One region of the Bartonella numerosa genome, then DNA from elsewhere that is predicted to be linked to it. Evidence: predicted binding sites of a transcription regulator. Region 1 holds the regulator's gene; each other region holds the start of a gene.

The links. The regulator LexA, encoded in region 1, represses DNA repair genes until DNA is damaged. The targets are predictions, from matches to a motif close to TGTTCNNNNTGTGTTCNG.
Region 2: the regulator LexA is predicted to act here: its motif matches at 1,067-1,084, upstream of uvrA (excinuclease ABC subunit UvrA).
Region 3: the regulator LexA is predicted to act here: its motif matches at 1,579-1,596, upstream of dnaE (DNA polymerase III subunit alpha).

The regions. Positions count from the first base shown of each region.
Region 1 covers NZ_JAYMZI010000005.1:63,740-66,022, forward strand. The annotation lists gene lexA (transcriptional repressor LexA) at 475-1,140, shown strand; gene ttcA (tRNA 2-thiocytidine(32) synthetase TtcA) at 2,014-2,283, opposite strand, start outside.
Region 2 covers NZ_JAYMZI010000004.1:28,858-31,140, forward strand. The annotation lists gene uvrA (excinuclease ABC subunit UvrA) at 1-962, opposite strand, end outside; gene ssb (single-stranded DNA-binding protein) at 1,177-1,695, shown strand; gene gyrA (DNA gyrase subunit A) at 1,918-2,283, shown strand, end outside.
Region 3 covers NZ_JAYMZI010000004.1:60,398-62,680, reverse strand. The annotation lists gene dnaE (DNA polymerase III subunit alpha) at 1-1,398, opposite strand, end outside; gene recG (ATP-dependent DNA helicase RecG) at 1,611-2,283, shown strand, end outside.

The DNA of each region.
Region 1 (2,283 bases):
ATTAATATTTTTTTTAATTTTTCCTTCTCATTGCCACTATGTATGCAGATCTTTCTTTTAAAATTCAGATAAAAACAACTAACAGCTCAAACCTATTGACAATAATTAGAATGCATATAATTGCAGAGGCTTTGAACAAAATAGATGCAAGGGAAGAAAGTATATGTATGTTATCGTTTTCGCAAAATAACAGAGCGAATACGTGAGAGATATTGTCGATAGGTATTTAAGAGATTGTTACTTCAATTGGGAAGATGTTATTTTTTCGGTATTTCTTTGAAAAGAATTAAACTTTAGATATATTTTACAATAAAATCATTTATAAAATTTTATTTATAACTACGATGAACTAATAAATAATATAAATTTTAATTTATTATTGCTTATAAAAGTAAATGATAAGATATAATGTGTATGTAAAGTTTTGTAAATTAACTAAAAAATACCTAGACGGCTTTTTTATTGGAACATTTAATGCTAACATGTAAGCAATATGAGCTACTCTTGTTCATCTATAATCATATAAAAAAAACTGGTGTATCTCCCTCATTCGATGAGATGAGAACCGCGTTGGAGCTTGCCTCAAAATCTGGGATCCACAGGCTTGTTACAGCCCTAGAAGAACGGGGTTTTATACGCCGCTTGCCTAACCGAGCCCGCGCAATGGAAGTTGTTCGTTTTCCTGGCAAAATAGAACTTAATTTTTCTTCGACTTGTAAAATCTCTCCTAGTATAACAGAAATAAAGGAAGGTAAAAAAAATATTACCATTCCTGTCATGGGCCGAATCGCTGCCTGGGTTCCGATTTCCGCTATATTGCAAAAAATAAATACACTTTCTTTGCCCCAGTGTATGATTGGTTCAGGTGAGCACTATGCTTTACAAGTCAAAGATAATTCTATGAGTGAAGCTGGCATTTTCGATAAAGATACTATAATTATTAAACGTCAAAATGTAGCCATATCAGGTGAAATTATCGTTGCATATATTGATAAAAAAGAAGCAACTCTAAAACGATACCAACGTAAAGGAGCATCTATCGCGCTAGAGGCTGCAAATCCTCATTACGAAGCCCGCACGTACGAGCCGGAACGTGTACAAATACAAGGTAAACTTGTGGGACTTATCAGAAAATATTGAAAGTATGGAAGCAAAACGCTACCTGAGATATCCTGAGCGCATTCTTGTGTAGCGCTATTTAGTACTTTTTTGTATATGTTTAACGAAAAACAAATTGGTATTTTCTTCAAATTATAAAAGTGTTATTCAGCGCTTTTTATCAAATATATAAACAAGTAGTGCTCATCACGGTAGCGTTCTGTGTTGATTTTATTTTTTTAGAGATAGAACTTGGTTGTGGATTCTAAGTAGTTTGATAAAGATTACAAATTTCATATAAGAGCTGTGATGGCAAGCTGGACGTGTATTAGTAATTTCCTAAATCAGTTGTTTTCTAGCATTCTAATGTGTTGCTGGAATCGTAAAAAAAATAATCATGACAAAGTGCCAAAGTTCTCACCATATACGCTATGTTTTGCTGTACTAAACATTGAAATTCTAACTCTCTACATTGAGGGAATTTACGCTTTGTCTTTCTCATCGTTGTTTTTTTACTGGATTAATTTATTTTATAAAAACTTGCTACATGCCACCAACATTGGGTGATAGGTACAAAAACCTTTCCTTTGCAAAGAAAATAAATTTTAGGATACTTAGGATGATAGAAAATTTTTAATATTTTTTATAATCAATATGTTAGTTCTTATTGTTTGTTCTGCACATTAAGTTGGTAACATAGGAAAAAATCGAACATCCGGGACAAACTGACACGAAAAGTACGAAACAGCACCATAACTCCTCTCTTAATGTAGCAAACTTTGACTTTTTATTTTTAGAATAAATTTTTATTGTCTCTTACGAATTACTCCACGCGGTTCTTTTCTATTTTTTGTTAGTAATACCTTCATTACAGCTTAAAGTTATGAAGAAATTACGACCCGCCTCTGGTCATATTCAACTTTCATGCAAATTTTTAAAATTAAAGATCTTTGTATCAAGTAAGTGACTAGGACGGACATTTGTTAAAGCACGAATCATCGTATCCTTACGTCCTGGCATCTTCTTTTCAATGTCTCTTAACATTTCCTTCATCGCATTTCTTTGCAAACCGTCTTGACTTCCGCAAAGTCCACAAGGAATAATAGGAAATTGCATTGCTTGAGAGAATTTTTCTATATCTTCTTCCGCAGCGTAAACGAGAGGACGTAAAACAAAAATATCTCC
Region 2 (2,283 bases), on a different contig from region 1:
GTAAGATCTTTATCGGGGATGATTTTATTTAGATCTATCACCTTTTTTGTTCCTAACCCGTCACAAACAGGGCAAGCACCAAAGTGGTTATTAAATGAAAATAATCGTGGCTCGATCTCAGGGATAGAAAATCCTGATATGGGACAAGAAAATTTTTCCGAAAAAACAAGCCGCTTATGTGTTTCATTGCTTGATCTATTGGCGGAATCTTTTGCGTTTTCTTGTCGCATCAGAGGGTGATCTGCCATTTCGGCGATAACAATTCCATTTGCCAAGTTTAAGCACGTCTCTACACTATCAGCCACGCGAGATGCAATACCACCGCGCACAACGAGACGATCGACTACTACATCTATGTCGTGTTTGTATTTTTTATCGAGGGGAGGGACATCAGAAATTTCGTAAAATTTTCCGTCAACTTTAGCACGTTGGAAGCCTTTTTTTAAAAGTTCTGTCAGCTCTTTTTTGTATTCTCCTTTTCGCCCTCGGACTAGGGGAGCCATAATAAAAACTCGCGTACCTTCTGGTAAATCCATAATTTGATCTACTATCTGGCTTACCGTCTGGCTTTCGATGGGAAGTCCTGTAGCAGGAGAATGAGGGGTGCCGGCGCGCGCAAAGAGGAGGCGCATGTAGTCGTAAATTTCCGTGACAGTTCCTACTGTCGAGCGGGGATTTTTACTGGTGGTTTTTTGTTCAATAGAAATAGCGGGAGAAAGTCCCTCTATTTTATCGACATCCGGTTTTTGCATTACTTCTAAAAATTGACGCGCATAAACAGAAAGGCTTTCAACATAGCGGCGCTGTCCTTCGGCGTAGATTGTATCAAAGGCTAAGGATGATTTTCCGGATCCAGAAAGCCCCGTTATCACAATCATTTTGTCACGAGGAAGGTCCAAGCTGATATTTTTAAGGTTATGCTCACGTGCGCCATGAATAGAAATATATCTTTGATGGGTCATGTCTATCCTTGACATATATGACAAAATTAACATCCAGGACAGAATAGGACTGTTTATTTAGAATTACAATATTAGTTAAAAGAAGAGTAGGGTGCAAATTTCGTAAGAAAATAGAGCGAAGGTAGCAGCTTTTTGTTTTCATCAATAGAATAAACTGTATGTTGTTGTCATATTTTGTTATAATAATAAAATTTACAATTTTGGAGTTTATACCATGGCTGGCAGCCTTAATAAAGTTATTTTGATTGGTAATTTAGGCGCGGACCCTGAGATCCGCCGTTTGAACTCTGGCGATCAGGTGGCGAATTTGCGTATTGCTACTTCAGAAAGTTGGCGCGACCGCAGTACAAGCGAGCGCAAGGAGCGTACGGAGTGGCACAGCGTCGTCATTTTCAATGAAAATCTCATAAAAATTGTAGAACAATACGTAAAAAAAGGAAGTAAAATTTACGTTGAGGGTCAATTGCAGACACGCAAGTGGCAAGATCAGAACGGAAATGACCGCTATACGACAGAGATTGTTTTGCAAAAGTATCGTGGTGAATTGCAAATGCTTGATGGGCGGGGGGCAGCAGGTGGGGAACAACCGCAAGGAACAAATCAGCAGAGCGGGAATTACGGCAGTGGCGGCTTTGGCGAGAGTGGTCCAGGTCAGAGAAATGCTTTTGGTCAAAATAGTGAATTTTCCGAAGAAAGTTTTTCACACAAGCTAGATGACGATGTGCCATTTTGATGGTAATTTTAGGTTTACTATTGTCGTTACTTTCATTTTTTTCTTGCTTGGGCTCAAAAAGAATATGTGGGGGTCGTTTTGCCTAAAATTTTCAGTGCAGATAGATCCACTTATTGAATATTGTTGAACTTTTTCTCTATTGTAGGAGGGAAGTTGGTATTTTGATACATTTTTAGATATAAAAAAGGGTGAAGTGATTCTTTTTTTGAAAGTCTTAAAATTGTGACTGATTTGACTCCACTATCAGAACGTGATGCGCTAAATGGTGTTGAACCAGTTAGCATAGTTGATGAAATGCAGCGCTCTTATCTCGATTATGCGATGAGTGTGATCGTGTCGCGTGCACTTCCTGATGTGCGTGATGGGCTTAAACCTGTTCATCGACGCATTTTGCATGCTATGAACGAGATGGGACTTTCATTCAATAAGTCCTATCGTAAATCTGCGGGTGTTGTTGGCGAAGTTATGGGGAAGTTTCATCCTCATGGCGACGCTTCCATTTATGACGCGCTGGTGCGCATGGCGCAGGATTTTTCTTTGCGAAATCCGTTGATTGATGGTCAGGGAAATTTTGGTTCTGTCGATGGC
Region 3 (2,283 bases), on a different contig from region 1:
CGCTTGCAATTTACCAAATGTGATAATTTGGGCAACTTGATCTCGGCCATATTTTTTTTGAACGTAACGAATAACCTCTTCCCGCCGCTCCTGACAAAAGTCAATGTCAAAATCCGGCATAGAAACACGATCAGGATTAAGAAAACGTTCGAATAAAAGAGAAAAACGCAGCGGGTCAATATCAGTGATAGTCAATGCATAAGCAACGAGAGATCCAGCACCCGATCCACGCCCCGGACCGACAGGAATTTCATTATTCTTCGCCCACTTTATAAAATCTGAAACGATAAGAAAGTAGCCAGCAAATTGCATACGCGTAATAACTGATATTTCATAGTCAAGCCTCTGCTCGTAATCTATGATCGTGTGTCCTTTAGCTAATCCAATAGTTTCGAGGCGCATTTTTAAACCAGCTTTAGCCTGATTTAGTAATTCTCTATCTTCTGCTTTTAAAGTAGAATCTGAACCAATAGATTGTTCTATAAAACGAGGCAAAATTGGCTTTCGAATTGGCGTGGCGGTATGACAACGCAATGCAATTTCAACACTATTTTCTAAAGCTTCCGGAAGATCAGAAAACAGTGCAACCATTTCGTCTTGTGATTTCAAATAATGATCCGGTGTTACACGCCTACGATCTGGATTAGAAACAACTTGCCCTTCTGCAACAGCCATCAACGCATCATGCGCTTCGTATCCTTCTTTATTGAGAAAAAAAGCCTCATTAGTCGCAACGAGAGGAATCTCGTGCACGTAAGCCATATCAATGAGCGCAGCTTCTATTTTAACATCGTAGGAACCATGCCGTTGCAATTCCACGTAAAGGCGATCAGAAAAAATTTTTTTTAAATCAGTTAAACACCCGACAGCACGTTCTCTTCTACCCTCTGCCAAAAGGGAGTTGATTGGCCCTCCTTTACCACCAGTCAATGCAATTATCCCTTCACTGTGAGACAAAAGCCAATCGGCTTTTATATGGGGAGGATCCGTGTCATTTTTATCAAGGTAAGCACGACTAACGAGCTTAACCAAATGGGCATAACCGACCTCACTGGCAGCCAACAAAACAATGGAGTAAAGATCAGAAGGATGGCGCCAATCAGCTAAACGCTGATCGTCATCCTCGTTACCAAAGTCAATCGTAAGCTGACAACCTATAATAGGTTGAAGACCATGAGAAATACAATGTTGAGAAAACTCCAAAGCACCAAATAGATTATTTGTGTCCGTTATGGCAACTGCCGGCACACAGTCAGAAATTGCATTTTGAACAATTTGTGGAATTTTTAAGGCTCCTTCAAGCAATGAATAAGCCGAGTGCACTCTCAAATGAACAAAGCGAGGAAGGCTATTTTTATCAAATTGTATTTTATTTTTAATTTTCGATACTCTCACCATTGCCCACTACAAAATAAGCGCTCCATCACAATTCTTTCCTCTCCGAAACCAAAGACATTTTAACCCATTAAGCTGAATCCACCAACCCAATTTCCTGCATATCCGGTAAACTTTCCACTTTCTTTGTATTCCATGTTAGACTTTCATCAAGAATATACCTATAATTGCAACGGACAAATTCACAAAACAAAAAGAGCAAGTTGGATTAATTTATGAATAAAAACCTTATTAGTCCTTTTTTTGCCCCCGTTCGCACCCTACCAGGAATTAACTCAAAGACGTCTGCTTTGCTGGCAAAAGTTTTAGGCATTGAGCTTACACAACGCGAGCCAACCCTCATTGATCTTCTTCAGTTAATACCTCACTCTGTTATAGACCGTCGAATGCGACCCAGCATTGCTTCCGTCCAAGAAGGAATGACCGTCACTCTCGAAATCGTCATCGATCAGCATCAGCCACCGCTAACTCGCCAAAACCGGTCGCCTTACCGCGTTACCGCTCATGATAAAACAGGCAAAATAAATTTGGTATTCTTTCATGCCCAACGTTCTTGGCTAAAAAAGCAACTGCCCGAAGGAAAAAAAATTATCGTATCGGGTAAAGTGGAGCGATTTAATGGACAACTTTCAATGGTACATCCAGATCATATCGTGCCGAGCGAACAATCAAGCCAAATTCCCCTAATCGAACCCATTTATCCTTCCACTGCAGGATTATCAGCAAAAGCAATGAAGCGAGCAATGAAAAATGCCCTTGAACACATTCCCCTCTTACCGGAGTGGATAGAAGAAAATGTGAAAAAGCAGCAAAATTTTCCCTCTTTTTCCGTTGCTTTACACCGGATCCACGCCCCCATAGACCCAAATGATTTAACTTCAGAAAGTG